3 regions of the Lysinibacillus sp. IITD104 genome follow, and region 1 is predicted to be linked to each of the others. Evidence: riboswitches for the same ligand, from Rfam matches in the RefSeq annotation. Region 1 holds a riboswitch; each other region holds the start of a gene.
The links. Region 1 has a riboswitch for S-adenosylmethionine ahead of metA (homoserine O-succinyltransferase). Riboswitches for the same ligand answer to the same signal wherever they lie in the genome.
Positions count from the first base shown of each region.

Region 2: linked by a shared signal. The riboswitch ahead of V1L66_RS14795 (YezD family protein) and the one ahead of metA (homoserine O-succinyltransferase) in region 1 are both predicted to bind S-adenosylmethionine.
Region 3: linked by a shared signal. The riboswitch ahead of V1L66_RS01775 (cyclase family protein) and the one ahead of metA (homoserine O-succinyltransferase) in region 1 are both predicted to bind S-adenosylmethionine.

Region 1 is NZ_JBAHYH020000001.1:2,185,205-2,196,042, reverse strand. It holds gene parE (DNA topoisomerase IV subunit B) at 1-829, opposite strand, end outside; gene plsY (glycerol-3-phosphate 1-O-acyltransferase PlsY) at 1,394-1,996, shown strand; gene V1L66_RS11140 (HesB/YadR/YfhF family protein) at 2,016-2,306, shown strand; gene V1L66_RS11135 (spore germination protein) at 2,480-4,018, shown strand; gene V1L66_RS11130 (Ger(x)C family spore germination protein) at 4,044-5,243, shown strand; gene V1L66_RS11125 (hypothetical protein) at 5,248-5,481, shown strand; gene V1L66_RS11120 (endospore germination permease) at 5,513-6,661, shown strand; gene metA (homoserine O-succinyltransferase) at 6,701-7,636, opposite strand; SAM riboswitch class I at 7,759-7,870, opposite strand; gene V1L66_RS11110 (hypothetical protein) at 8,373-9,002, opposite strand; gene V1L66_RS11105 (hypothetical protein) at 9,141-9,743, opposite strand; gene V1L66_RS11100 (hypothetical protein) at 9,755-10,093, opposite strand; gene V1L66_RS11095 (hypothetical protein) at 10,351-10,674, opposite strand.
Region 2 is NZ_JBAHYH020000001.1:2,878,850-2,889,687, forward strand. It holds gene V1L66_RS14780 (amphi-Trp domain-containing protein) at 1-57, shown strand, start outside; gene V1L66_RS14785 (VOC family protein) at 421-1,206, opposite strand; gene V1L66_RS14790 (flavin reductase family protein) at 1,356-1,841, shown strand; gene V1L66_RS14795 (YezD family protein) at 1,933-2,088, opposite strand; SAM riboswitch class I at 2,160-2,255, opposite strand; gene V1L66_RS14800 (heparan-alpha-glucosaminide N-acetyltransferase domain-containing protein) at 2,426-3,520, opposite strand; gene V1L66_RS14805 (TetR/AcrR family transcriptional regulator) at 3,510-4,106, opposite strand; gene V1L66_RS14810 (phosphopantothenoylcysteine decarboxylase) at 4,209-4,883, opposite strand; gene V1L66_RS14815 (LysR family transcriptional regulator) at 4,955-5,836, opposite strand; gene V1L66_RS14820 (DMT family transporter) at 5,971-6,870, shown strand; gene V1L66_RS14825 (general stress protein) at 6,907-7,344, opposite strand; gene V1L66_RS14830 (Dps family protein) at 7,535-7,975, opposite strand; gene pepF (oligoendopeptidase F) at 8,193-10,007, shown strand; gene V1L66_RS14840 (SEC-C domain-containing protein) at 10,236-10,838, shown strand, end outside.
Region 3 is NZ_JBAHYH020000001.1:344,244-355,081, forward strand. It holds gene V1L66_RS01755 (hypothetical protein) at 1-288, opposite strand, end outside; gene V1L66_RS01760 (DUF2225 domain-containing protein) at 311-994, opposite strand; gene V1L66_RS01765 (Cof-type HAD-IIB family hydrolase) at 1,308-2,081, shown strand; gene V1L66_RS01770 (DedA family protein) at 2,143-2,739, shown strand; gene V1L66_RS01775 (cyclase family protein) at 2,770-3,507, opposite strand; SAM riboswitch class I at 3,595-3,701, opposite strand; gene V1L66_RS01780 (hypothetical protein) at 3,783-4,181, opposite strand; gene V1L66_RS01785 (helix-turn-helix domain-containing protein) at 4,304-5,875, opposite strand; gene V1L66_RS01790 (ABC transporter substrate-binding protein) at 6,343-7,293, opposite strand; gene V1L66_RS01795 (MFS transporter) at 7,452-8,636, opposite strand; gene V1L66_RS01800 (helix-turn-helix domain-containing protein) at 8,747-9,130, shown strand; gene V1L66_RS01805 (aldo/keto reductase) at 9,310-10,155, opposite strand; gene V1L66_RS01810 (VOC family protein) at 10,488-10,838, shown strand, end outside.

The DNA of each region.
Region 1 (10,838 bases):
GAACATTATTAACAAATGATAAAATCGTTTCCGAATAACCATCGTTATACTGGAAAGCAAACTCTACTTCGATGTCATCCTGTACGCCTTCTACATATTTTACTGGATGAAGGACATCTTTTTCCTCATTCAAATACGCAACGAAAGCCTCAATGCCATTCTCATAAAAGAACACATCGCTCTTGCCTTCCTCGCGCTCATCAATTAATTCAATTTTTAAGCCCTTTAATAAAAAGGCTGATTCACGTAATCGTTCCGCTAACGTATCATAATTGAATTTTGTGACAGAGAAGATCGTTTCATCTGGTAGAAAATGAACAAGCGTTCCTGTCTGCTTCGTTTGCCCAATATTTTCAAGTGTTGTGACAGGATGTCCACCATGCTCAAAGCGTTGTCGATACTTTTTGCCATCACGATGGATTGTCACCTCTAAAAATGTTGAGAGCGCATTCACAACGGAAGAACCAACACCATGTAAACCACCACTTGTTTTATAGCCACCTTGACCAAATTTACCGCCAGCGTGTAGCACAGTAAAAATAATTTCTGGTGTCGGTTTACCCATTTTATGCATACCGGTTGGCATCCCACGGCCAAAGTCGCGTACACTCATACTTTGATCTTTATGAATTGTGACAATAATATGAGATCCAAAGCCAGCCAGTGCTTCATCCACCGCATTATCTACGATTTCATACACAAGGTGATGAAGTCCACGGCCATCCGTCGAACCGATATACATGCCAGGTCGTTTGCGTACCGCTTCTAATCCTTCTAATACTTGTATAGCGTCATCATTATAGACGCTAGGTGACTGTTTATTCGTCAAAAAAATTCCCCTCCAAAAAACAAACACATGTTCTATTTATGTTCTCATCCTAATAATAATAGCATTTCCTGTCAATAGTTAGCGACAGGTCCAATAAAATTTTAAAATTTGCTCACAGTTTTGATCATATTTATTAATAGTAAACATCTTCAACAGTTGCTTAAAATTGGTATTTAAGCAAGGCAGACTGCTTCTAGCTTCCAACATCATTTGACGCCTTGAAGCCTACATAGTTGCAAAATAAATTTGTGTTGCTTGCAAATAGTAGCACACACTACCTCGTGCCTTGCGATTAAACTGGTTAAAGTTAGACTTCTATTCTACCAAAGGAATGAGCGATTGACAAAATTGCCATTTTGCCTATATTTTTAAAAAGGTTTTATCGCTTCCTACAAATTTATGTCTAAAAGCCTAGTCCTCGCTAATAGATTCTCTTTTGTATTGAATTCAAGACTTCGAATGAAATCTCCTTCATAACATTGTAGATTAGCAAGAAAAAGTGTAAAATACTTGATACAAACTATTAGTACCAAGTGATGGACTATGAATGAAAGGAGTCCAGCTATGATCAATGGACTTATTATTTTATGTGCTTATCTAATCGGCTCTATACCTTCTGGATTATGGATAGGCAAAATTTTTTATAACACCGATATTCGTGAACACGGAAGCGGTAATCTTGGTGCGACCAATACTTTTCGAACGTTAGGGAAAAAGGCAGGTATTGTTGTTACGGTGATGGATGTCTTAAAAGGGACTGCCGCTGTCTTACTCGTGACACTTCCCGTTTTCTCTGATACTACACTCCATTCTTTATTACTGGGGCTTGTCGCCGTAATCGGTCATATGTTCCCGATCTTCGCCAACTTCCGTGGTGGGAAAGCTGTGGCAACATCAGCGGGTGTATTATTAGGCTATTCTTGGCCACTCTTTGTCCTACTATTTATTACCTTTATTGTGACATTAAAAATCACAAAAATCGTCAGCTTAACATCGATGATAGCCGCTTTAGTAGCGCTTATCTATGCAATCGTTTATTATTTTATTACAGGTGACTTTGCATTAGGCATCTTGGTAGCCTTTTTATTTACCTTTATTATTTATCGTCACCGTGCCAATATTGCACGTATTAAAAACGGCACCGAACCAAAGGTAAAATGGCTGTAGGAAGAGAGGAGCATTTGAAATGAATATTGCATTGACAGATGAAGCCCTACAATGGTTCAAACAGGAAATGGAAGTTGAACCGGGTGATACAATTCGTTTTTATGCACGTTATGGAGGCTCTAGTCCGTTTCATGAAGGCTTTTCGCTGGGAATGACACGTGAGGAACCCATTGCCATTGGTGTGCAGACAGAAATTGATGGTGTCATCTATTACATTGATGAGAAAGATCTTTGGTTCTTTAACGATCACAATTTACATGTTGATGTTGATACAAGTAAAGATGAATTACAATACGACTATCGTACATAAAGCAGTCTGTCCTTTCAAGTATTGAAAGGACAGACTGTTTTTTATTTATTCCAAAACAAAAGGGATGTAATTTTGCCACAAATAGCTAGATTTTTCATTACCTTTTCGTTTATCTCTCCAATAAATTGTCCACTCTATAGGTAATGAACGACCATTTGAGGAGGAAAACACACATGTCCATGTATAACAATGCCGAGACCTCCCCATCCCAGAACGATTTATTGTATACTTCCCTATCTAAAAATATCAAAATCATTCAACAGTCACTAGGGCATAGTAATGATATTATTATACGTGAAATTAGGATTGGAGAAGCTGAACCACATAGTCTTGCCATTATTTCCATTGATGGCTTATCGGATAAAACGACTATTTCTGATTCTGTTATCGATAAACTGATGGCAAATATTGAAGAAGAACAAGATATTGAAATAACGACAATTAACCAATATGTTCGGAATTCCTATTTAACGGTAGGCGATGTGACGAATATTGAGCATTTCACAACACTCTACAGTGCCATTCTCAATGGTGAAACGGTTATTTTATTGGATGGCTTCGCTGAGGGGATTGTGACAAGTACAAGAAGTGCCAAGGATCGAGCTGTCACAGAGCCATCGACTGAATCCGTTATTCGCGGACCGAGGGAATCCTTTACCGAAACAATAAGGACCAATACTGCGCTTATCCGTCGCAAAATAAAAAGTCCGAATCTCTGGATAAAGTCACGTGTTATCGGGGATGTGACGCAAACGGACGTAGCAGTAATGTATATAAACGGTATAGCGAGTGACAAAATTGTAGCTGAAGTATTGGCTCGATTAGATCGTATTAATATCGATGGCATACTGGAAAGCGGCTATATTGAGGATTTTATTCAGGACTCAAAAAACTCGATGTTTCCAACCGTCTACAACTCTGAACGTCCTGATGTTATCGCTGGTGAATTATTAGATGGCAAAGTGGCGATTCTCGTTGACGGCACACCTTTTGTCTTAGTCGTACCAGCGCTATTTACATCCTTTTTACAATCAGCAGAAGATTATTATCAGCATTGGATGATTAGCTCGCTTATACGTATCCTGCGTTTCTTTGGTATCAGTCTAGCGTTAGTAGCACCATCCTTGTATGTGGCGATTACTACCTTTCACCAAGAAATGCTTCCAACACCCATGTTAATTAGTATTGCATCGCAAAGAGAAGGTGTACCCTTCCCTGCTGTTGTTGAGGCCCTCATTATGGAAATAGCCTTTGAGGTACTAAGGGAAGCTGGATTACGGATGCCAAGAACAATCGGGCCTGCGGTGTCCATTGTAGGAACTTTAGTTATTGGGCAAGCTGCTGTTGATGCGGGCGTTGTCTCCGCTGTAATGGTAATTATTGTGGCCCTAACGGCGATTTGTAGCTTCCTATTCCCTGCCTATGGCTTATCGAATACGATTCGTGTGCTACGTTTCCCATTAATGATTTTGGCTGCAATGTTTGGTTTATTCGGTGTAATGTTTGGCATTATGGTGATTATTCTCCATTTATGTAGCATTCGTTCATTTGGTGTACCATATTTAAGTCCATTTGCACCTTTGGTATTACAGGATCAGAAGGATGCCTTTGTGCTGTTCCCGCGTAGAAAATTACTTACACGACCTCGTTTAGTCAATCAAAAAAATATTGTTAGAGGACATAACTATATCAATGTAAAAAACAGAAAATAACAACTGGATAAATGAGGAATGGAATATGGCAAAATTAAACTGGATTTGCTTACTATGTATCCTCACAATACTGTTAAGTGGCTGCTGGAGTAAGCGTGAATTAAATGAATTGGCCATTGTCGTAGCATTGGGCATTGACAAAATAGATGAGGACTATGAAATTACAGTTCAAATTGTCGATCCTGGTGAAATTTCAATGCGCCAAGCTTCCACTCAACGCTCTCCTGTCGTTAGCTATCATTCGAGAGGCGAGACTATCTTTGAGGCCATTCGCAAAATGACGACCATCGCTGCTCGAAAACCCTATTTTGCCCACCTCCAAGTGGTTGTGCTTGGGGAGGACCTTGCCGAAGAAGGAATTAGTGATGCACTTGATTTAATTGTAAGGGACCATGAATTTCGTAAGGATTTCGACGTTATCATGTCTCACGAAGCAACCGCGAAAGAAGTGTTAAATGTACTTACACCCATCGAAAAGGTTCCTGCTAATAAATTGTTAAATTCTCTCGATGTCTCTGAAAAAGCTTGGGGCTCCACAATAGCTGTTAATATTGATGAATTAGTCAATACGCTAAGCAATAAGCAGAAAGGGGCGTTAATTTCTGCTATTGAAATTCATGGCGATAAGAAATTAGGGGTAGATCAAACAAATGTACAACGTGTTAAAACACCTGTGCTGTTACAATATGCGGGATTAGCAGTCTTTAAAGGTGATAAATATATGGGGCTATTGACAGAGAGCGAAAGCAAAAGTATTAGTTTTCTTAATGACAAAATTCAAAGTACGATTGAAATCATCGCCTGTCCTAATAAAGGGACCTTATCTACTGAAATCACTCAATCCACTACAAAAGTGAAAGGGTCCTTTAAAAACGGGAAACCCAAAATTGATGTTCATATTAATGTAGAGCAGAATGTTGGAGAGGTCGAATGTGATATCGATCTTACCAAAAATAAATCGATTGATTATGTTAATAAAAAAACAGCCCAAGGTATCGATGAACGCGTTGAAAAAACATTAGAGAAAATCCAACAGCAATATGAAGTCGATGTCTTTGGTTTTGGTGATGCCCTACATCGTGCAAATCCAAAGCAATGGAAAAAAATCAAGGATGAGTGGACTTCCATTTTTCCAGATTTAGCAGTGGCTGTTCACGTGAAGGTAACAACACAAGGTTTGGGCACGTTGCAAAATTCATTATTAAGCAAGCCAAAGGAGGAGTAATGGAATGGTGCTAGCCGTAGCTTTCCTGATTATCGCAATCATTGTTGCACTTATTTTTATTCCAAAGTTAAAAAAGCAACAGGATAGAAGAGCCGTTGTCGTATTCACCATTTTACTACTCATTGGAACTGCTTTAAATATGGGCATTGCCCTGAAAGTCCATATACCGAGCCCTTTAGATTTGATCACCTTTATCTTTACACCTATTAGAGATTACATTGTTTCATTTACAAAATAGATGAATGGAATTTGAAACGGAGGGTAGCTAGATGGAAAAAGAGATCATTAGTTCTAGACAGTTTACAATCGTTACCTTCCTCTATTCTATCGGTACAGCGATTTTAATTATCCCTTCGAGTATTACTGGTGCTGCTAAGCAAGATGCCTGGATTGCGGCAAGCATTGGTGTTCTGCTTAGTTTATTGCTTGTAAAATTATTTTTAACACTTGCCAATCAAACACCGTCCCTAAATTTTATCGAGGCCAACGAAAAAATTCTCGGGCGTTTTTTTGGGAAAATCACAGCGATTTGTTTCCTGATTATGACCTTTCTTTCTGCTGGAGAATTACTCTATTTTATCGGTATTTTCATGAAAACGGAAGTTATGCCAGAGACACCGACATTAGCATTTGCCCTACTGTTCAGTAACATTATTATGTATGCCGCTTATTTAGGGATTGAGACCTTTGCCCGTTCGGCAGAAATTCTTTTTCCAATGTTTATTTTTATATTTATTTTTTTCATCATTAGTATTAGCCCTCAAATTACATTTGAGAATATTCAGCCACTGCTAGAAGCAACGAAAACATCTATGCTTTATAGTATTACACGCTTTATGAGTATCTTTTCCTTTCCTTTACTTGTGCTATTGATGCTATATCCTGCTAGCGTCAATGTACAACAAGCTTCGCAGAAAGGGCTATATATCGGGACCATCCTTGGCGGAGTCGTCTTAATTACGTTGATTGTCCTATCAATTCTTGTACTAGGGCCTGAAAATACTGCGGCTAGAACATTTCCTAGCTATGCCTTAGCGCAAAGAATATCTATAGGGAACTTTTTGCAGCGTATTGAAATTATCATGGCATTTATGTGGATATCTTCCATTTATATTCGTACATTTATGTACTTCTATACGACCGTTGTGGGCCTTGCACAAATTTTGAAAATCAAGGATCATCGTCCACTTATTTTACCGATGGGTATCATTGTCATTGGACTTTCCCAAATAGTACATCCAGATATTGTGCATTCCACTAATTATAATAATGAAATTTGGCCAATCTTTTCCTTTATTTTCACCATTTTATTACCTATACTTTTGCTGATTGTAGCAGTCATTCGAAACCGCAAGTCCAAGGCTCAAAATAATGAAACACCTCAGCAGGAAACAAAAAATGACAATCAAAAAGTCTAATTTCTTCTACGCTAGAAAAGAAATTAGACTTTTTATTAATTAAATATGATATTCGATTTCATCTACAAAATCCCATTCATATGGTGTTTCTTGGTAAACATAGTAGTTCAACCAGTTAGAGAATAATAAATGGGTATGGGCACGCCATGTATTCATCGGCACTTGTGTTGGATCGTCATTCGGGAAGTAGTTTACAGGAACGGCGATATCTATGCCCTTCGCCACATCGCGACTGTATTCATCGGCTAGTGTTGTCGCATCATACTCTAGATGCCCCGTAATCATAATATTTTTATTATCTTTTGATTGTACAATAAATACCCCTGCATCCTCTGAGTAAGATAATAGTCGTAGATCGGGATGATTGCGAACCTCGTCAATCGAAACAGATGTATAGCGAGAGTGCGGCGCAGTAAATAAATCACTAAAGCCTCGTACCAAATCCACTGTTAAATCTGTAATCACATGGGAGTAGACGCCTGAGCATTTAGCAGAAAGCTCGACCTTCCCAATGCCATAATGGTGATACAATGCAGCCTGTGCCCCCCAACAAATATGTAGCACGGATGTCACATTCTTTTTAGACCAATCCATAATTTCTGAAATTTCCTGCCAATAGTTAACCTCTTCAAAAGCCATTTTCTCTACTGGCGCACCAGTAATTATCATACCATCATAGCGTCGATGACGAATCTGGTTAAACGTTGTGTAAAATAGCTGCAAATGGGATTTACTCACATTTTTCGACTCATGTGTGGCCGTATTTAAAAAGGTAATATTCACCTGTAATGGTGTATTTCCTAATAAACGTAGTAATTGGAGCTCTGTTTTTTCTTTTTCAGGCATTAAATTTAAAATTAATATATTTAATGGACGGATTTGCTGTGTTTTCGCACGATCCTCTTCCATGACGAAGATTTTTTCCTCACGTAAATGTTCTCCAGCTGGTAAATTTTTCGGAATATTAATTGGCATCTTGCTTTCCCCTCTCTATAATCACTCTCTTTTAGCAAACCTTGCTTGCGTAGAATGCAACGAAATTAAAAAATCCTCCTCATTCCATACGAGATAGAATGAGAAGGATTTTTTCACGTCCACTCTTATCTCTCAAAGGAAAAAATCCTTTGCTGGAATTAGCACCTTTCTAACAATTGTTAGAGGTTGCTGAAGCGTCATCGGGCCAAATCCCTCAGCTTCTCTTGATAAGATTATTTAATTATCTTGAATTGTAACACGAACTAGTTAGAATATCAATAATTCATAGAATATTTTGTGATTCATGTGCATGTTCCTTGCTCATTTGATGTACACTAAGCTTGCTATATGTGGTGTTTCTACATTTAAAATTTATGGTAAACATGCCGTAATTATGAAATATTGTATGAATCTAACTAGTTTTAGTATGGGAGTATTACATTTGCCTATTTGTTTATTCCACTTCTTATAAAATCTATGTAATCTTCATTATAACTCATACTTCTGAAAAAAAGAAGTGTATATAAATAAATTAAGTTAAAATTTTTAATTTAAGTAAAAAAAGGATATTTATTTCATGAAAGAAAAAAAGACTACAGCAAAATACTGTAGTCATTTCATTTCTATTCCACAAAAAGGAAAGAAGTTGAAACAGTGAAAATTAAGCACATTATCCATTTAATAGTAACGCCTATAAATATCAAAATCAATCAATTTTATTAAATAAACAACCTAATCATTTTAGTGTAGATTGTTTGTGTAATATCACTGTAAACTTCCTATACCAAAGATTAATTTCTTTGATAATTTGCTCATACTTCGGTGTTCCTGATTTTAATTCAGATATTTTTGTCTCATAAAACGGAACTTCAATAATAGGATTTGAAATATTATTTACCACAATTTCAAGTTTTATATCCTTAATAGTTTCTTTAGACTTTGTTTGTCCACTCAATCCACCTATTAATGCACCAACACCACCCGCTAATACGCCACCAACTAATGCACCGCCTACCTGTGATACCCTAGACGTTGACGTTACTGTATTAGAGTTAGAAATAACTTTTACCTCTATAATTTCTTGAAATTTTATTTTTTGTACATCAGGTTGCCTGTACTCTTTCGATAATTTAGGTATTTTCACAATGATTACTTCTTCTGTAATTTCATTAATTGAAAGTACCATCCTATCAACTAATAAATCACGACTTGACCAGTAAGCATCATCTTTTATACCAACTTCATCAAGCGTCATTCTTATATTATTTTCTATCTCTTTAACTTCATTTTTCCCCTTAGAAAATATTGTGATATACCATATAATAAATAAAATTATTAAAATTACCAATAATATTAATGGCCACATTTAATCTAACACCCCATATTATCTATTTTAGTTACATATTACTAATAAAAGAGGTATAAGGGAACAACTATTTTTATGGGCGTGTGAAATATGATAAGGTAGCAAGCGAAATAAACAATTTGGGGTATCGTGCATTTGTCAACGTTTTTCTAATCGGATATTGATAATTCCCTTTTTACTGTAATCTACGTCAATAATACGATAGGTTGTATCATAAATTTTTACATCGCCATATGTATTTTCATTCAATTTAAAATTTTTACGGCTTGCGTCACTGTCCCTAACTGTAATCTGATAAATAGGTTTAGTTAGATTAATGCTATCATTGGTTGTATACGTCATGTCTTTATATCGTAAAATACATGGTATCTCCCCAACTTTTACTTGTTGTTCTTCATATACAGGTCTACCTAAAGAATCTTTGCCTATTAAAACTTTTTCTGTTTTCCATTCTACAATTGAATAGTTGCAATACTCTAAGGTTGCCTTGTATTTACCACCACGCATTGTTAAAACGTCTGACGTAACCATATACACGTTATTAGGATTATTGATAGTTGTATAGTCCCCGCAATTAAAAACGTCTAATGAATGAATATGAAACGTAGAGTTAGGTGAAAATGTAGCGTTACTAATTACTGCATTGATCGTAAATGGATTTTTCTCAAAAATATTAAATTGGTATGGTGATTGGATAGCTTTTATCGTATCTTTAATTAATTTATCATCAAATAATTTCATTTAATCACCTCTCAATTGTATAAAAGGAATGTACTACTATTAGTATTATTTACTTTAATCTGTCTAATCTTATTGTCTAGTTGGTCTATACGTTTCATTATGTTGTCACTGAACTCACTGACCGTCATATCATCAAGTTTAATAGCCTTCATCATTGTAGGGTTGTTAGCCAGTCCTTCTAACACTGATAGAGCAGTAGCATAGATACCTTTCAAGTTAGACGTATCATCTGTATTATATTGTGCAGTCGCTTGTAGTCCGTTTTCTGCAAGGTATACGGTAAGTTGTGTATCATCTAATTCAATACCATTTATGTCCATCTTTAATCGCTGTAAGTTTGTAATATTCATGCTCTCATCCTTTCATTATTCAACATTTTATACACTGTTTTATACTGCATAAATAATCAATTTGTACGACTCATATATAAACACCCCACAAACGTTGATATATCAATAACTGCCCATAACCTATCTTATGTAAACTAAAACTAATTTTCACACCACAAACCCTTGATACCACTGCATTCACACTACTTCTCCATAGTTATATTTAACGGTGATGTAGTCGTTACCTCTATTGTATATTGATGAATAAATATAAACGTTTACTTACTATTTCTTTCAATATTAGTTACTCGATCATCTAATGAATTTAATCCTTGTTCTAATGAAACTAATGACTTCTCCACTTGTAATAATGATTTAGAAGTTTGTTCCTGTATCTTATTTGATTCGGATAGATGCTCCATTAACTTATTCTCACGTTCCTTAGATTCTGCTCTATATTCATCATGCAAAGTAGTTAATCTATCTTCTTGCTTATCGTTCTGTTCATACACTCTTTTAAGAATGAAGCCGACTAATACAATGCAGCACATAGCCCAAACTGCTGGGGACAATGCTACTTGTGATAACTGTTCTATTGTCATAATTATCTATCATCCTTCACTATTAATATAATTGGTAGTGTAGTGGGGGGGCGTACCATATATAACAGGGTGTGAGAAATGTAGCATATCAACTATAAAGCATATTCCCTTGACACTACTACATTTTAACTCAACTCGTACACACCTATTTCCCACTTTTCTAC
Region 2 (10,838 bases), 690 kb from region 1:
ATTGAGTTTGATTGGTACACAGGTACAGAAACACCGAAAAAAATGACAATCGAATAATAATAGGTAGCGAAAATCCACTTCTTTGATGAAGTGGATTTTTCCATATTATTGAATAAAGAGCATGTCACTAGAAAAAGACCTTTTAGCAAAGTGAGGGGTTGATTTCGCTCTAGAGTCCCCTGTGTAACGCTAAATCCACAGGAAAGCAAGTAGCCTGTATCAGAAATTCTATTGATGGGTTTGTTTTTCAATACTTATGTACAGAGGCTGGAGCAAAGGTGTTTCAGCCCCTAAAAATACCGAGCTATCCACTAAAACGCTTACGAAGTGTTTCGGAATAGTCGGTTTTTCTAGTTATCATGTTTAAAGATTATTCGGCTTAATGAAGGTCCAGGTTAGTTATGTTCCAGCCTTTTTTCATTATTGATTTATCCAATAAAAAGCACCTGGGCAAACTAATGTTTCCTTTGTTCGCTTAGGATCCTTTAATGTCACGCCAAATGGTCCCTCTTTGACATGTCCGAGTGTCATTGCCTTCGCACTCTCTTCCTTATAGAAATCTAAGCGCATATTCGGTAGCTGTAGTGACATATACTGCTCATATTGTGTAGGCTCTGGTAGCTGTAGCACCTCTTGCCACAGCTGAACGGTTGCCTGCATGTCCCTGACATAGAATTGGACGGATTCCATCGTTATAGCCTGTTTTACATCAATGGCACCACTTGCCTTTAATTGTGCCAAACGCTCTTCATCTTCCTCCGCCCATTCAATCAAAAATGGAAAATCAATTGGAAGATCTGGCTTACCAAAATGCAGTAGCTTCCATTCTACCACTGTGCCATCTGGTCTTGTTCTGCTACATGCATCTGGCCCATATACTTCATAGCCCAATGCTCGCAAGCGCCGACCCTCTTCCTCAATATTTTTTGTACGCAGGGCAATTCGAGAAAATCCCTGGCGCTCTTGATCACGTTTAAACGTATAATGTAGGGAATATGGGTATTGTGCCGCTTGCTCAAATAAATCACGATCATAAATAGCAATTTGTTCAATATAGCTTAAGCCAAAGTAGCTTAACGTATTATAAGTCCCCCACATCGTGTGCTGCCCACCATTCACTGTATGAACATTTCGTTTATTGAAGAAAACCTTTATATTTTCTGGTGATTCCACTTGATGAACCAGATGATCAAAATATAAAGTCATGGCCATTCCCCTTTCTTTCCCCATTACCTTTACCTATATGTTTGATTAGTTTAAAATTTACTCAAGAAAAGGAGTTACTAGTAGGATATGAAAAAAAGTTTCGTTTACCTACAAACTCCGTTCACTAATTTCATAAAGAGGTGATTTGAATGACAGATTTAGTAGCTGCCTTTAAATTGGCATTAGGTAATTATCCTACAGGCGTAACAGTTGTCACGACATGTCATGACACACAACCTATTGGCTTAACCGTCAATTCCTTTGCATCTGTTTCAATCGACCCGCTCCTTATTTTGTGGTCACTCGATAAAAAATCTCAGCTCCATCCTTATTTCACGGCTGCGCCAAATTTTGCGGTCAATATTTTAGCGAGTGATCAAGAGCATTTATGTACACTTTTTGCTAGTAAAATCCCTGATCGCTTTGCACAAGCACAGTGGTCAACTTCCACTTTAGGACTACCGATTCTACATGATACAGCAGCTAATTTACAATGTAAAACATTTCAGCAAATCGATGCGGGCGACCATACCATTTTTATTGGGCAGGTGGTAGACATTACAAATGCTCAAAAAGAGCCTTTGCTTTATCATCGCCGTCATATCGGTCCCATACCAAAAGGCTTTTATAGCTAGCCTATCACACAAAAAAAGGGCCACTTGTAAGCACAGGATATCCTTCATGCTTATAGGTGGCCATTTGACATAAGTTCTACTGAAATCATTGTTATTTTTTCTGCGGAAATCTTTGCTTTTCAAGCCTATTAATTTGCACAATTACACCATCTTGAATCGTAATATGCACTTCACCAAATTCAAGATTTTGAATCGCCTTCGCAATTGCCTCTAGTTTCTTATCATCTACTTTTACTGACTGAGCCATACGAAACACCCCTTCTTTCTTATTCCTTATTGTTCATAAAGAGGCCAACGCATCAAACTGATTGATAGCCCCTCCTATCTCTCAGACACCATCTGTTGGATTTGGCACCTGTTTTTCGGTTGCCGAGGCTTCATTGGGCCAAGTCCCTCCACCTCTCTTGATAAGAGTACTGCGTTTCTTGAAAATAATTCTATAATTCCGCTATAGGAATGTCAATACAAAATATTAGAAAACCTAGTTGAATACTATGCAATGTGTCGTTTAGATTAAAAAACTCCCTATACCTAAAGTATTTTATGCCTAGTCAGTGAGAAATAGATGGCAATCCATTAATTTATTACGAGCTCCATTTCCTCATTATGAATTCAAGTGGGCCTCGATGATGTTTAGCCCTCCACCATACAGAAACAAAGACACATCCTAAAAAGTAACAGCAGGCATACAGCATAGAAAAAACAAGTGTTTGGTTCTCCAGCTTTTGGCAAACAATTAGTATTCCAATGCCTATAAAAACATGGCCAACATAATGCGTTAAAGACATTTGTCCAGTTAAGATTAAAGATTGAATGACTTTATTTTTATATGTCTCTACAAGATAGATGGAGCCCACGATAAGGACAATAGCCGAAGCCGAATTAGATAGGACATACATCATATTTGGTGGAATCGGTCCTGTATCAAATAAATACAATGCACTCTCTACATCCAATAAATGAATGGTTGTCATCTTAATGAATACTGTTGAACAAGCCTCAGTCATGATGACTAGCAATAAACCAGTCACCAATAAGATTTTTCGTAATGTACGATTTGTTAAATCTAATGTGCCGATTAACATGCCGATCAGAAAAAAACAAATCCAGGGGAAAAGTGGGTGATAGCCATTAAACAGCAAATTTCTAATAAATCCTACTGGTGTCCAAAAATCCAGATACTCTAGTAACACATATGTTGGATGCCAGCCAGCAAGGTAATTAAATTGAATTTGAAGCCATTGTGAAAGGATAAGAATGACACCGATAATAAACATCATCCTTTTCTTAGATTGGGCAATCAACCATGCGGCAACAAACATATACACGCCATAATAATGTAATATATCTCCTGTCCAACCGATCGCATATAGTACTATCCCTATCACGAATAACAAAAGCGACCTCTTCCACAAAATAAGTCGATTCTGACGAAGAAGCATTGGGTCCTTACTCTCTCTAGCCTGACGAGTCATTAAGGCTGTTCCTATTCCTGCTAGCATGACAAATACGGCCGACGCACGCCCCTCAAACATATTTTGTAAGGCAATCAACCGTGTTGAACCATTCGTTGTAGAACCTGTTATGACGCCAAAATTGACAATGAACATACCAAGCATAGCGAGAGCTCTTGCAAAATCAAGACCTTCAATGCGCCGATCATCATTTCTATTTGTCATCTTTGCCCCCTTGAATAATGCTATGTACAGCCTCCTTCCAAATAGCTCTATAGTTCAATTGGTTACCTGTTAACATGAAATTACCGATATTATCATAGACCAGGGCTAGCATCTGTGCCTTTGCTTCTATATGGGGCGTATCGTCTAGAACTCCTAGCCGCACACCCCATTGTAGGACTTCAACAAAGCTTGTTAAAAAGCTGGTTTCTAGCTCCACTAATTGTCTCTTATAGTTTTCATCGCGAGCCGCTAATAGTACATATTGATTAAATATTTTATTAAAATAAGGATCCTTGCCCTGTGCCTCAATAGACTTATAGCCTAGCTCGAGTAATTTTTCCTTAAAATTAGCGGAAGTAAGCTCTTTATAATCCACAGCGATATCCTGTTGAATTTCTTTATACAATTCATCAAATATGTAAGCGATTAATTGATCTTTTGATTGAAAATAATAGTAAATGGCTGGTTTTGAAATACCTACCTCTGTAGCAATCATTGCTAAGCTTGTTTTTTCAAACCCATTTTCCGCAAACATCACATAAGCAATTTCTATAATCTTTTGAAAAGTTTGTTCTTTATTTCCCATTATTACCCTCCTTTTTTACCGACCGTTAAGTAAATATTATAGGATGCTAACCTTTTAGACAAGAAAAAACTGTGTAGAAATAGTTCTCTACACAGTTCACATTTATTGATTTTGTAAATGCATCATTAAAGCTTCTGCTGTTTTTTGCTTACCCATTACTTTAAGAGGCTGTCCATCAGCAGGTACAATCCAATGAGGTTCATCCCCCCCATATAAAGACTGAGAGCTATTTGCTACCATAAATTGAGCATTGGCTGTTTCCATACGCAGTCTTGCGCGAGCTAACAAGAATTCCTCATCATTCGTGGCTTCGAGCTTAAAGCCTACTAATGTTACATTCGGTTGCCAGCCCTTAATTTGACCTAATACTTTTGGCGCTTTTTTAAAATGAATAATAGGTGGTTCGTCAGAAGGCATTTTCCCCGTTTCCTCCATTAAATTACCTGATTGATCATATACTTTGTCAATGACCCAATCAGAGCCCGCAGCCGCCATAATGACAATATCGATATGTTGTTGTTGAACTGCATGACGCACCTTTTGTCCTAAATCCTCTATGCCTTCAAATTGTATCAATGTCATATCATTTTGGTTTTCTGGGAGCTGTGCAAAGTAACCATGCATGTATACTACATTAGCGCCAGCAGCCAGCGCCGCCTCTGCTAAATAACACCCCATTGTGCCTTTTGATAAATTCGTGTGACCTCGTACACGATCCCATTTTTCAAGTGTTCCCCCACTTGTAATCAGTACGGTTTTGCCCTGTAATGTCCCCATACACTCACCTATTTTCTGAAATATATACAAATACTATTTTAACGTAATGTAAGGATATGCTTCAATAGCCACTATTTTAGGGAGCTGTTTTGCTCTTTTAGCCAAGCACTTAATATCTCTGCAAATTTCTTTGTGACGGGCGAAGCATGATGTTTCATGGCAATACCAATCGTTCGGTAGCCACCTTGCTTTAATGGAATCGCTTTCAATGTTGGCGGTAAATTTTGAATAACCAACTGAGGTAAAATACTGATCCCTAAATGATGAGAAATCATGGAAAGAATCCCTACCTCCTCAGAAAGCTCAAAGCGGATATTCGGCTTGACATGATATTGCTCTAATAGCACCTTGACATCATTTGTCCCTTTATAGGAAGTCATAATAAATGGCATATCCTCTAGATCTACGATATCAATTTCTGTCTTATTAAATAAAGGACTTTTATCCGAAACAATACATAACAATGGGTCCTGTTGGAGCTCAGTGAACTGATATTGCTCTGACTTTTGACCATTCAAAAATCCTACTTCCACTTCACCGCTTAAAAGCCATTGTTCAATTTCATAGTAATCTCCCTCTCGTAACTCCACCTGAATCCCTGGAAATTGATTATCCATGATCTGAACAATTTCTGGCATCCAATTCGAGGAAATACTCGATATTACACCAATTCGAACCTTACCGCGTGTCACCCCAAGAATATGAGCTGCTTCCTGTTGCAATAATTCCTGAGCATCCAAAACCTGACGCATTGCCCTTAGCATTGTTTGTCCCTCACTCGTTAATGTTACACCTACCCGACTTCGATGAATGAGAGCAAAGCCAAACTCTTTTTCTAAACTTGATACGGCATGACTCACAGCAGACTGTGTTAACCCTAGTGCATCCGCTGCTTTTGTAAAGCTTGCCACCTCTGCCACCTTTGTTAAAATCTCATATTTAACTAAGCTCATCCGCAATCCCTCAATATACATGAATTTTTTTAATCCTATTCATTATAAACATTCGTTTTACTAATCACAATACAAGATATATAGTAATTTTTAGTATAAAAACTGTTTTAGTACACAGATGGTAGGTGAACATAATGAGTATCCAAGGAAAAGCAAATGTATTGATGGTTATTGTCACAATGTTTTGGGGGCTCTCTTATACCTTTATGGTCATGGGGCTAGAAACGTTGGCAGTTTATAATGTGGTGGCATTACGTTGTATCATCGCATTTTTTGTAGCAGGACTTATTTTTTACAAACGGATGATCAAAGTAAATGGTAAAACATTAAAATATGCGGCTATTCAAGGATTTTTACTATTCATTGTGTTCGCGTTAAGTTTATTTGGTTTACAGTCTACTTCTGTTTCAAATGCTGGCTTCATCTTGAGCCTAACAGTCGTGTTAGTGCCGATTTTCAGTAGCTTTATTGAAAAAAAGTTACCTTCTCGTGCAGTTAGCTTTGCGATCATTTGTACCATGATTGGGATTACCGTCTTAACAGCACACGGCACATTCACTTTCCATAAAGGCGATTTATTAGTCGCAATTGCTGCGTTATGTTATTCAATTTATTTACTTTTAAATAGCTCATTCACTCGAAATGTAGAGTCCATTTCATACGGAATTTATCAGCTTGGCTTTGCTGGTATTTATGCGCTAGTGTTAACTTTTCTATTCGAAACACCAACATTGCCAAACTCAACAACTTCCTGGATTGCTATTTTAGGGCTTGGCATCATCTGTAGTGCGTTTTGCTTTGTGGGTCAAACTGTTGCACAACAGTATACTTCTGCTACACATACAGGTCTTATCTTCTCCTTAGAACCTATTTTTGCCGCTATGTTTGCCATGATGTTTATCGGAGAAGGCTTAACAATAAAATTAATGATTGGTGGTAGCTTTATTCTTATTGGTAATTTAGTGGCTCAATTAGAGCACTTCCATGCCCTACGCTTTATAAAAAAAGACGCACAAGAAAAAGTCATACAGTAAAACAGAGTGATCACTGGGATCACTCTGTTTTACTCTTTATAAAAATCTTCTATATTGCTCTGCCTCTATCATACGTTGTTGATTTCTTAAACGCTCCTCTTGCTCTTCAGCAGTCTCTGGATATGTTTGGAGTGTATCAACATCATCCTCATGCTCTGCATATAAAACAATACTGCCTTGTTCTACAAGGTGTGCATAGTAAGCGATTTGTCCCTCTGACAGATTAAATCGTTTTAAGCCCTCTGTAACGGCTGAGTCGCCTGTAAACCAAGATTTAAATTGATCTACCCAATTTCCAGCCTCATGCGTTTGCACATCGGCATCCCATTTTACATCCTCAAACTGTTGGGGATCTCTCGCAATAATATGAATATCGTCTTGGTGATAACCTTCCATTCGCATATTCTCTAAAATGTGAAGCATTTCATCCCTTGTATGGGCCACCTCAATTTTTGGATTTTGTTCATTCATCATGTTCAATTCCTCCTATGTTGTATGGCTTACTAGATAATTACCCGCACTGCACACAAGCAAACCCGTTTTACTCAACTGTAATAATTGTTAAATTGCCTTAAACTACGTTGCCCGTTTGACATAATGCCTTCAGGGCAGAAAAAAAGCATGCTGGTGAGACTGTCATCTCCAGCATGCCAATTGTCAATTTTTACTTGTCAAGAAAGGCTTTTAACATCCATGTATGCTTTTCAAGAGACTGGTACATGGCATTGAGTAAATCCTCTGTACGGTCGTCTCCTTCTTCTGCAGCTAGCTCCATTGTAGAGTTTAAAGCTTTCATCAGCTTTTGGAAATCTGAGATTGTCGTTGCAACCATGTCCTCTGTCGTTTCTTCACCTGTAGCTTCCTCTACATAGGATAGCTCTAGATGCTCTTTTAATGTCGCCACTGGCTTGCCATCCTTTGATAAAATACGCTCTGCTATTTCATCTAAATTCAATGTTGTTTCATTATACAGCTCTTCAAATTTTGCATGTAATGTAAAGAAGGCTGGACCTGTGACATACCAATGATAATTGTGTAGCTTTGTATAAAGCACAGACCATGTCGCCACTAGCTTATTTAATTGTTTGTTTAAGTTTTGTGTCATAATCAATTTCTCCTCCAATATGTCTCGTTCTAGCCATTAGTATGCGTAATGAAAGATGTTGGCTATACACTCATTGTTCCCGACCGACAATATTTCAAACATCCTTCATAAGAAACGATTTAGAGTAAGAATATTTCAACTATTCTACGAAATTATTTCACTTTCCGAAATAGTTTCGTTATAATGAAATCACTTATATGTAAAGGGGTGTCCATAAATGAAAGTTTTACCATTACGAAAAGATGTTGCAGTAGAAGAAACTTGGGATTTAACAGATTTATTGAGCAATGAGGCTGATTTTGAACCTACCTTAGCACAATTAGTGGAAGATGCACTTAGCTTCGAGCAACAATACAAAGGTACGATTACAAATGCACAAAAAGTAATTGATGTGTTAACAGCCTTTGAAGAGCTGCAAAAAAAGTTTGTTCCGATTGGCACATATGCAAGCTTAAATCTCGAAACAGATCGCACAAATGATGTAGCCCAAATGCGTGCGGCAAAGTTTGGTACAGCTATCGGAAAAGTCAGCAGTGCACTATCCTTCGTGCGTAGCGAGTTACTGGCATTGGATGAAGCTGTTTTACAAGAAGCAGCAGCATTAAGCCCTCTTTACAAACGCTATCTAGAGGAATTATTAAAACAAAAACCACACCAGCTCCATCCTGAAGTGGAAAAAGCGCTGGCAGCCTTCAGTGCCACATTTGACGCGCCATATAAAACGTACAATACGACGAAATTAGTGGACATGGATTTTGGCGAATTTGAAGCCAATGGCGAAAAGCATCCTCTTAGCTTTGTGCTGTACGAAAATGACTGGGAGTTTGAAGCAAATACAGATGTACGCCGTGCTGCCTTTCAAGCTTTTTCAAGCAAGCTACGCGATTACCAGCATACAACGGCACAAGTATATAACACACATATTCAACAAGAAAAAACAATGGCTGACCTAAGAGGTTTTAATTCTGTCATTGATTATTTATTATTTGATCAAGATGTCGATCGTTCGCTCTATAATCGTCAAATTGATTTAATTACAAAAGAGCTTGCCCCGCATATGCGTCGTTATGCAACGTTAATTCAAAAAGCCAACGGAATCGACCAAATGACATTTGCAGATTTAAAAATTGCGCTGGATCCTGAGTATGATCCACGATTATCAATGGCTGAGGCAAAAGAATATGTTGAAAAGGCATTAGCCGTTATGGGTGAAGACTATAATCAATTAATGGAAAGAGCCTTTAATGAACGCTGGATTGACTATGCGCCAAACAAAGGAAAATCTACAGGGGCATTCTGCTCAAGTCCGTATGGTAGCCATCCTTATATTTTAATGTCTTGGAATGAACAAATGAATGAAGTCTTTACACTTATTCATGAGCTTGGTCATGCTGGGCATTTTGCAAATACGTATGAGCATCAGTCTTATCTTAATAGTCGACCATCTCTGTACTTTATTGAAGCGCCATCGACAATGAATGAAATGCTGTTAGCGAATTATCTACTAACACATAATGATGATCTACGCTTTAAACGTTGGGTGATTTCCAATATTGTAGCGAAAACATATTATCATAACTTTGTTACACATTTACTAGAAGCTGCCTATCAACGCAAAGTCTATGAATTAATTGATGCTGGAGAAGCAGTGAATGCAACCATCCTCAATCAATTAAAACGTTCCGTATTGGAAAATTTCTGGGGTGATACAGTCGCTATTTCTGAAGGTGCTGAACTCACATGGATGCGTCAGCCGCACTATTATATGGGCCTTTATCCATACACATATAGTGCAGGGTTAACCATCTCCACACAAGTGTCTCAACGTATTTTAAAAGAGGGCGCTCCAGCTGTTGAAGATTGGCTAGCAGTTCTTCGGGCTGGCGGCACAAAATCACCAGTGGAGTTAGCGCAAATGGCTGGGGTTGATATTACGACCGACCAACCACTTCGTGATACAATTGCCTACATTGGCCATTTAATTGATGAGCTTGAACGTCTGACAGTGGAAATCGAAGCCGTTCAGCAATAATTTAACTAGAAAACGGTCCTGCCTATTCAAAGGTGTAGGTCGTTTTCTTTTTTTAGTTCTAAGTAGAAAAATACGTACATATACTAGAATCAGGGCGTCCCTCTACATTTTTTAGATATTTCAAAATAGACAATCATTTTTCTTCATACAAAAGTACCGTTATTATTAATAGTACGCAAATTATTTAGCAATATACGATTAACAATGATTAAAGGAAGTGTTCTAATTATGGTAAAACGTAATGATCCATGCCCATGCGGTAGCGGCAAAAAATATAAAAAATGTTGTGAAGGCAAACAACAAGTAACAGTGGAAACAGTACAAATCGAAGAATTAGAGCGTGTGCTACAAACATTTTACTTAGAATATCCTGAACGTAAAGATGTTCGTGCCTATATTGAGCATGTGGGCACATGGCAGCCTAAATTAGAGAGCGTTTTACAGCGAGAGCTAATCGAAGCCATCGCTTTAGACGACTTTTTCTTCCATCAAGAGCCATCTATTTGGAAAAATTATCTGAAGAAAACGAAGAAAAAGGCGGTAAGACCTTCTACGGTCAAAGTACTTGAAGATTGGTCTCAGCCTACTTTATTTATTGGTACAGTGTCTGTTGTTGAGGAAAAATATTTCAAGGCTAATCATTTACTTACAAATGATGAGCTTTATATTCGACGTGAAAATAACAAACCGATCCCTGAAGGTATGCATGTATTTGCCTTCATTTTACCAGATGGTACGAAGAAATCGTCTCATTATTTAGCTGTGTCTACACTGATTTTCTTCCCAGAGGATCATGCGAAGGTCTTTGAAGAATTCAAGAAGAGCTTTGAG
Region 3 (10,838 bases), 1.8 Mb from region 1:
CTTTTCTTCTTGTTTTAATGTACCAACAATGGAGGAAGAGCAGCTCACACAAATTTTAGCTTGTGTAATCTGTCCACATCGTTCACATGGTGCCCCTAAATTAGGGAAAATGGTGTTCTTTAATTTTCCTGCTTTTACCCATTTATAAAGCAATTCGGATGATACGCCTGTTAAAGCGACAACCTCATCGTTTGTTAGGTAGCGATTATTTTTTCTTAATAAAAAATGATGTAGCTCTGAATATATATCCTCTTCTCTCACATCAATTTTCTTTTGAAATAGCAACATAACCAATCATCTCCTCGTCCCATTAATTAATGATTTCATTAATTGTTATGGGTTGTTCGTCATATTTATAATTTTCCCAACGATTGCGTGCAAGCTTACGATATTTCGTCGAAACATTTCGATCTGCAATTAAACGTGAAAAACCTTTTTTAGCTTCAGGGATATCACCAAGTCGAAGGCTTAATTCAGCATGTAAAAACTGAATTCTCTCTCCACCTTCTTGATTGGAGGCAAAGGATTTACTATAAAAATCTCTAGCAGCAAAAAGGTAGCGCTTTTCAGACTCTTCGTCCTTTTTTAATCGATAGAGCCAAGCAATTTTTAGAGCGAAATTAGCCATTAAAAGAGATTCTTCCATTGACGCACGGGATACTAAATAGGCGAGCTTAAAACTGATAATGGCATCATCAATTGTACGTTCCTGACAGATATCCATAGGTTTCTGGAGCTCTTTAATGTATAGTTCATCAATGAGGAGCATGAAAGGTCCATAAGTTCGTGTCATCGATTTATGGTAGGCATAGCCACAATGTGGACATACAGCAACTTCATACAGCAAAGGGTTTAGGCCATCATAAACAGGCATGAAATCCGTTTGTTCTTCGATAATTTTATATCGATTAGGGCGAACTTTATATGTGGTAAACTGCTTTTTGCAAAATTTACAGTCTACACTACTTTCATAGTAGTAAATGTTAAATGCCATAAGAATCAACTCCTTTGCGCGCTATTTCTTTTGTTCTATTTATACGTAAGATTTTATCGTTCAATGTGTTTAAGGTATTATCTTTTATTTTAACAATTTTGTGTTCTTTGGTATACTCCTTTAGAATTATTAAATTAAAAATATTCAAGGAATTTTTAGTTAAATATTATTATAAATACGCTTGTAATAGTTTTTATCGGTGTTGCCAATGGAAGTTATATAGCTTGCTGAAAGTTTGTCAAAATACTTTCACATGTTTCATGGGAGAAAAATTATAAATTGGTTCTAAATGACTATAAAGGAGGTGCTCAAAATGAAGTATAATATCGTGTTTTTTGATGTAGACGGCACATTGATTAATTACGAGGATGGCTGTGTGGAAGAAAGTACCAAACAGGCTATTCAGCTATTGCAAGAAAAAGGAATCCATCTTGTAGCGGCTACTGGAAGACCCTTATCTATGTGCTATGAGTTAAAAGCGCTGGGGATTGAAACCTTTATTACTGCAAATGGGGCCTATGTGAAACATAAGGATCTTGTCATACATAAAACTCCGATTGCCAAAGAAATTGTCCGAAATGTACAGGCATTTGCACAGGAACAGCAGCATAGCCTAACCTTTTTTACTGAGCAGCTATCCATGAATAGCATACAAAGTCCAGTAGCTTTAAGAGCGATGCAGGAAACTTTATCTTTACGGGATTTTCCAATTATAAATGAAAACATTGTAGATGAAGAGGTTTTTCTCATGTGTCTATATGCAGATGAGCTGGCTGAAAAAAGATATACTAGCCAATTTTCGAATATATTTTTGCAGCGATGGCATCCTTATATTGTGAATGTATTACAGCAGGATGTTTCGAAGTCAATAGCTATTAAAGCTGTACTGGATCATTTTAACATCGACCCTGAGAATGCGATTGCTTTTGGGGATGGGGATAATGATATTGACATGTTGGAGTATGTAGGATTAGGAATTGCCATGGGGAATGGAAGCACAGCTCTAAAAAGTGCTGCCAATTTTGTTACAAAGAAATCTACTGATAACGGTATCGATTTTGCTTTACGTCAGCTTCAAGTCATTTAGAGCACTGAGGCTACACTATATATAGCAGGTAGATTTTAATAAATTTTAGGTGGGATGATTTATGGCACATCACGTGCAGTCTCTAATTGAACATTACGGATACTTTGGAATTATCGTGATTCTAATTGGAGGTATTGTAGGGGTGCCACTTCCTGATGAGGTGTTTCTAACTTATGTAGGCTATAGTGTTTACCGAGAAAGTCTTGAACATATTCCTGCTTTAGTCAGTGCAATGATTGGTGCGGTTGGAGGCATTACCTTAAGCTACTATATTGGTTATCGTTTTGGCTTACCGTTATTGCAGAAATATGGGCCTAAAATTCATATTACAGAGCAAAAAATTGACTTTACGAAAAAGATGTTTACAAAAATAGGACCTACCCTATTATTAATTGGCTATTTTATCCCCGGGGTACGTCATTTGACAGCGTATATTGCGGCTATTAATAATTATCCTTATAGAAAGTTTGCGCTTTTTGCCTATACAGGGGCATTTATCTGGACGTTCACATTTATATCATTAGGAAAGATGCTTGGAGAGAAATGGCGATTTGTTGGATACTATCTGACTCATTATAGTATCTATCTTATCCTTTTATTTATTGTAGGGATGCTCATTGCTTACTTTCTATTCAAAAAAAGAAATGGACAAACATAAAAGTCGGTATACGCTATACCGACTTTTATGTTATGGCAAAATAGCAAATGAGCGCACAGGGAAGCCAGATGCTTTTTCTGGCTTAGGTACGATATTGAAGATGATAGCGCCTTTCGCAGGTAGCTTGTCCAAATTTGTCATTAGCTCAATTTGATAGGTGTCTTGTTCAAGTACGAAATATTCACCATCTAGCTTGCCATTTTTACGAAAATCGGCGGCAGAGTCCGTATCGAATGTTTCATGACCAATTGCGCTTACCTTGCGTTCTTTTAGTAAAAACTGTAAAGCTTCTAAACCCCAGCCAGGGATATGGTTATGTCCATCTGCATCCTTATTACTGAAAGCTTCTTTATCTGGCCAGCGCTTACTCCAATCTGTACGTAATGCTACAAATGTTCCTGCTTCAATTTCTCCATGCTTGTCCTCAAAATCAAGAATATCTTCAACACTTAATGCAAAGTCATGGTTGCTTGCAGCCTCTTGTGATTTATCAATGACAACAAGGGGGAGAACAAGCTCTTTTAGCTCTAATTCTTCTAAGTAGCGAGTATCTCGCACAAAATGAATGGGTGGGTCGATATGTGTGCCATATTGACCGGGGAACGTAAATTGTTGGGCGAAGAAGCCATCCTTATGAGAGAATAACGTTTCAAATTTAGCGTCCTCAAACATAAAAAAATGTGGTGAATTTGGGCCGAATGTATGTGTTAAGTCAACCCACTGTTTCGATTTTAATAATTGCAATGCTTGTAAAAGTTCATTAGACATCGATTTCCCTGCTTTCTGTTAAAAATAGTGGTACATAAAAAGGAGTCCCCTTATAGAAGAGGACTCCTGCTGAAACAACGGTAGTTCTTCTCATCTTCAAGGCTGATCATTTTGCCAATTGGAATTAGCACCATACTGTTTAGCTGGTTGCTGAGACTTCATCGGGCCAATCCCTCCGTCTCTCTTGATAAGAAAAGTAATATAAGAATTTTCAGAAATAACAATACAAACACTTTAGCATAGTTTTTTATAGTTTACAAGTTCACTAGGAATTTTCACCAATTCAAATTCAAGGTGACTCCACAACAATCATTATCAATAAGACGTATTCTAAAACTGTCTGGTGTATAGTTCGTTTCAAATTTCATCGTAATGCCTGTTGATGTGATTAATTTTTCAACCTCTGTTTTATTTGAAAGTTGAGCAGCATTCATTAAATCATGTGCGAATTGTTGGGAGCTATCTATTTTATCCGTAAGTAATTGAGCTTGCTGCATCATCGCCTTTATCCGTGTTGCTGAAGCTTTTAATTTGTGTGTATCGACAGGTGGAAAAGGATTATTGGTCGGCATTGCTAGATGTTGAGAAAAGGGTCTAACGACAAAATGATTTGCAATTGGCGATGTTGGATAATGATAGGGATGAACAAAATACGGATAAGGATTGTAATACAAGATCATTCCTCCTATCCTATAGCCTGATATCTTATCTTATGTAGCCAAACGACTTTCGGTGTTATTTACAATACAATGTTTGTCCTAAACATTTAAAAAGGAAGCTAAAGTGAGCTTCCTTTTTAGCCAAGTACATCCAAGACATCATCAATTTTTTTACTATGTGATAAAATGCCATAATTCATCCATGTTAAAAAGTCTATTTCATAGACACAGTTGGTTTTAACTGCTTCTAGGTTTTTCCAAGTAGGTGTTTTTAAAATAGCACGTTCTTCATTCTCATGAATGGAATGTTGTTTATCAAATGTAATAAATAAATGATCAGCATCTAATTGCATCAATCGATCAAATGTCAGTTGGGCTTTACGTTGATTGGGCGGAATACGACATACTAGTGAATGGGGCATTAAACCTAAGTCATGATATAAAATGGGGCCCGTATAGCCACACTCAGGACCAGCGTATAGAGTGATGCCAATGGCTGAAATACGGAGAAATGCCACACTTTGCCCATAAACGGATTTACTAAGAATTCCTTTTGCTTGTTGTACTTTATCTTCATATTGTAGGATTACGTCTTGTATCAAGGAGGTTTTTCCTGTTAGATCAGCAATTTTAAATAACGTAGATTGCCAATTCTCACCAGGGTGTGAGAGATGGCAGATGGGGGCTACCTCATTTAAATGCGGAAAGGATTCCCAACGCTCTACACCAGAATCTAGCATAATTAAAGTTGGCTTATAGTAAAGGAGTCGATCCATTTCTCTATTTTGTACATCGATATCTGGCACTTCCTGTAGACCTAAATAGTCTTGTTTTCCCCATTTTGAATGACTGAATTGAGCAATTGGCGTAATCCCAAGGGCAACAAAGAAATCTTCTAAGAATGGTGCAAATACACGTAGATGGCTGCTTTGACTTCTTCGATATTGTCCTGGCGAAATGCCGACATGTTCTTTAAAACGACGATTGAAATAATACTCATTATTAAATCCGACAGACTGGCTAATTTCATATACTCGATCATTTGTTGTTATTAATAATTGCTTAGCTGTTTCAATACGAATGTTATTTAAATAGTGAAGAGGAATTTGTCCCGTAATATCTTTAAAAATGCGCGTATAATTCCATCTTGGGACGTCAGCTAACTGTGCTAGCTGCTCAACCGTCCACTCTTTTTCAAAATGTTTTTGTAATTGGTTAATGGACTGCTCAACAGATTGGCGATCATTTTTTTGCATCTGCCTGGGTATAATTTGATGCAAGAGCAATAACATCAGCTCTTGAAAGTGCACATGCTGCTCAAAAATCGTGTGTTCATCCTCCGCTAACCGGTTTTGATAGATGACTTCTAGCAGTAGATGACATTGTGAAAAGGGGAGAAGATGTTGTACTCTGATACTTGTAAAATGACTATAGGAATTCTGACTATTGCTAAGATTGACAATGTTGAATTGTAATTGATAAAAATAAAGGTGCTCACTTTGAATGTGAATACTAACCGTGTTATTTGGCGGTATCAATATGCACTTTTCCTCACTAAAATGAATGGTTTCATGATCTATTTCTAGCTTTCCGCTACCATTCATTACGATGAAAAGTGTATAGAAACCACTACTAATCAACAACTTGTTTGATGATTGAATTGCATAAGAGATATTTTGTAACGTATAAACATGTGTTAAGTTACCCATTGATAGTTCACCCCTTTTTGTTGAGTTGGAAGAACAACACAAAGAAAGCCCTCATTAAGAGCTTTCTTTCATGTTGTTGAAAAAAGATCATGTGACTAGCAGAAAAAGCCCTTTTAGCAAGGCGAGGGGGTTGATTTCCGCTCCGCCAGCGTCCTTTCCAGGGGGCGTCTGATGAGCCGCTTCACTCACTTGCGTTCGCTCCAGGGTCTCACCTGTGACGCTAAATCCCCTAGGAGTGACGCTGGCTCCACTCCAATCAACCATGCTGCTAACGTGTCTTTTCTTCTTTCGTACTAGCTGTAGGAAACAAAAAAGTCTATTAAAGAGAGGATAGGCACTTATTTCAATGTGAAGAAGTGATGAGTGACAATATCATCCATTTTCCCCTTCACAAAAGTGCTATTAAATTATTTTGTATTTTAACATTAAGCCAAAGAAAGCCCTCATTAAGAGCTTTCTTTTGTAAATTATTTGACGAACCATTTCTCTAGATCATCATACTTTAGCAAGTTGGCTGTGATTGCGCCAGATTGCCAATATGTGCGATCAGCAATATAGACATGCCCATTTTTTACAGCAGGGAGTGTTTTCCATAGTGTACTATCTAACCATTTAATGGCTTCTTGGTTCTCTTTAGACTCCCATGTACCGTTTGAAGGGAAAAGGATGATATGATCCGCATCTAATTCCGTGATAGCCTCTTCCGATAAAACCTCGTGGAACTCTGTCATATCACGGGCTAATGGATGAGGTGTTAAGCCTGTCTCTGTGTAAATATAGCCAGAGTAGCGATTTTTAATGCCAAATAACGCTAATGTATTATCTGCTACATTTAGTCGTACAACAGCAACTGTTTCGTCTTCGATTGATTCATCTAGTTTTGCTTTTAAATCGGAAACACGTTGCTCATATTGATCAACCATTTCTTTTGCTTTATCGGAAATATTTAAAACATCAGCTATTGTTTTCGCAATTTCACGTGGATCTTGTAGAATATCTTCTTTCAAGCGGTAAGTAGGCGCTACCTTTGAGTATTCATCATACTTTGCCTTGTCCGCGGCACCATCTACAATGATTAAATCAGGCTTGGCTTGTAATAATGTTTCCATGCTACCAGTAATGTCGAACTCAGGAACATCTAATCCTAAATAGTCCTGTTTTCCCCAAGATGGGTGATACCATTGCACAACGGGTTTTACATCCAAAGCAGTTAAATAGTCTTCCAAATAGATAGCAGCTACACGCTGTGGATTTGTAGGAATTTCTACTTTTCCAAACTCGTCTTCTACAATTCTTGTATCTTTAGATGATTGTTCTTCTGTAGCTGTATCCTCTTTTACTTCATTTGAGCCACAGGCACCTAATACGAATATAAGTGCAAAGAAAACTACAAATGAAAAATATCGACCTCTACGCATTTTATTCACTCCTATAGATTTACTAAAACAGTAAGGGTATTCCCTTAAATTAGAATGATAATCATTCTCGTTTGGTTCAAGTAAATTATAGGATACTACATATCAACAAACAATACACATTCTCTACTACTTTTTTATACAAAATGAAATTCAGAGAGTTATTGTTTTTTGTTATCGAAAAGTAACCATAAAAGTGTAACAATTGCAGCTAGCATAACCATCAGGAATCCGTATATAGGCGTATGCGCCAACGATTGGTGGCGAATAATAAAGCCTCCGATATATGAGCCTAAAAATATGCCAATATTGAAAGCAGAAATATTCAATGCTGAGGCCATTGAAATTGCTGATGGTATATATTTTTCAGATAGTAGAACAGCATATAGCTGCAATCCTGGGACATTCATAAACATGAACAATCCCATTGTCAGCACCATTATTAATCCCATAATAGGTGATTCAAGAGTAAAGCCAATGCCAAGCAATGCCAATGCAAGTCCAACAAAAATAATAAAGATGGAACGTAGCGGATTATGATTAGCAAAATGACCTCCAAGAGTATTACCGATAGCTACACAAATACCATAGACAACTAGAATAATGACGACTGTATGTGGGGAATACCCCATATATTGCTCTAAAATAGGTGAAACATATGTGTAGACAACAAAAGCACCGCCGTATCCAATTGCGGTAATGAATAGTATTAAGATCATTCGAATATTGCCTAATACTTTGCCAATATCACGGATAGAGATGGGGTTGCCTTTCGATAATTGGCTAGGTACTAAAAATGCATTACTAATTAAACCGACAATTCCAATGACAACAATAAAAATGAATGACATACGCCAATCTGTTACTTGTCCAATAAATGTACCGAGTGGGATACCTGTTACAGTAGCTAATGTTAAGCCAGTAAACATAAAGGCGATAGCACTTGCTCGTTTATTTGGTTCCACTACATCTGCTGCTATAACAGAAGCGATGGACATAAACACACCATGTGCTAATGCTGAAATAATACGTCCGATTAATAGTAATGCGAAATTAGGAGCTAAAGCGACTGCTAGGTTACCCACTATAAAAATGGACATGACAAGCAATAATACGGTTTTTCGACTAAGGCGGGATGTTAAAGCTGTTAGTAAGGGAGCCCCAACAGTTACCCCTAGTGCATATATAGAAACGGTTAAGCCAGCTGTGCTAAGAGAAATACCAAAGTCATCTGTAATTAATGGTAAAAGTCCGACACTGATAAATTCAGTGGACCCTATACCAAATGCACTGATAGCAAGTGCTAGTAAGGTAAGTTTAGCATTTGGCTTTTTTGATTTTGACATTTTACTACTATCTCCTTTGATTTTTTTTATTATGTGTAGTAATATTCATACATACCAAAAAGATATGTAGAGTACTTTTAGTTACTTTTGGATATTACAGGAGGTTTACGATGCAAAAAGTTTATAATATTGGTGTTGAAGCTACACTAGAAGTTATTGGTGGTAAATGGAAACCAGTTATTCTTTGTCATTTAAACCACCATGGTAAAATTCGAACAAACGAATTTCGACGATTGATCCCAGGTATTTCACAAAAAATGCTCACAAACCAATTAAGGGAACTGGAGCAGGCTGGGTTAATCAATCGAAAGGTCTTCAATCAAGTACCACCAAAAGTTGAATATTCATTAACAGCCTATGGACAAGGAATGGAACCAATTCTGAACATGCTTTGTACGTGGGGTGAAAAACATGTTGAATTATTACAGGATAAAGGTGAAGATGTACTGTTAAAACAACGTGATGATGATATTGCCATGCAGCAAACATCATAATGAGGGGAGAAAGAGGCTGGGACATAACTCGATTATATTGAAAAACAATAAAAATGGATATTAACTTTTCCACTTCAAGCAGTTAAATATGCCTTTCTAAATCAAAAAAATGTTAGACCAATTACATCTTGGTCTAACATTTTTTCTTTTTGTCCCAGCCTCTTTCCTCTTTTTAATGTTTATAGAGCAAAGTCAAATTCATCTGGATTTGGTCCAACACGTTGTTCACGATTCATCTCATTGATTAATGCCATTTCTTCGTCTGTTAAAGTAAAGTCAAAGATATCAGCGTTTTGCATCATACGCTCTCTACGTACTGATTTTGGAATTGTAATCACTCCATTTTGTACATCCCAGCGTAAAATAACCTGAGCATTTGATTTTCCATATTTTGTTGCGATTTTTGAAATTGTTTCATCTTCAAGAAGTCCACCTTGCATTAAAGGTGCCCATGCTTCAAGTTGAATTTGGTGCTTGTCACAGAATGAACGAAGCTCCACTTGTTGTAAGCGTGGGTGGAATTCCACTTGGTTCACAACAGGTTTAATATGAGCAAATGATAATAAGTTATCCAAGTGTGCCACAGTAAAGTTACATACACCGATTGCTTTGATCTTGCCTTGTTCATATAAGTCTTCAAGTGCTTTCCACGATTCAGCATATTTATCTTTACCAGGCCAATGAATTAGATAAAGGTCTAAATAATCTAATCCTAATTTTTTTAGGCTCTCTTCATATGCTGCAATTGTTTCATCATAGCTTAAACCATCGTTCCATACTTTAGATGTGATAAATAAATCTTCACGACGTAAGCCAGTAGATGCTCGAGCTTGTTTAATACCTTCTCCTACACCTGCTTCATTGCCATAAATAGCAGCAGTATCGATGCTTCGATAGCCAACCTCGATAGCATTTTTAACCATTTCTGCAGTAGCGTCATTTTCTACTTGAAAAACCCCTAAACCCATACCAGGCATTTGTAGGCCATTATTTAAAGTGATTGTATCTTGTAAATGAGTAATCATTTTTAGTCCTCCATGTTTTGTGATTATTGGATTGCTTACTCATTATGCTGCTAATAAACTCTCAAAAAAAGTACGTACTTTTTTGTGTCATAGAAACGTAGAGGTAACTTTTGTGAGCTGGCAATGATTAGAGGAATAAAAATATTTATTGATGATGAACGATTAAATAAAAATGTCACACCTGATTGGTCTTAACTACTAGTAAAAAATATCGAGTAGTCTACAAAAGGCTTTGGAGACAATTAAACAAATATTTTTCTTGCGGTAATAAAAGGAAATATACGTTCGGTAGAGAATTAAAGTAGTAATACTTTAAAAAGGGGATTTTGAAGATGAATCGTTTAAATTTAATTACATTAGGTGTTAAAGATATGGTGGAATCTCTAAATTTTTATCGAGAGGGACTGGGTTTTGAAGTGGTGGTATACGGAGAGGAGACGAATCCCGATGTCATGTTCTTTAATAATGGAGGAACAAAAATATCGTTATTTCCAATTGAACGTTTAGTCAAAGATATTAATGAATCCAATCCACCAGAAATTAGCCAAGGCTTTGGTGGAATCACGCTTGCCTATAATGGTAAATCAAAAGAAGAAGTAGATCGAGTCTTTGCATTAGCAAAAAAGGCGGGTGCAGAAATTATTAAGGAGCCCGTAACTGTATTTTGGGGTGGCTATAGTGGA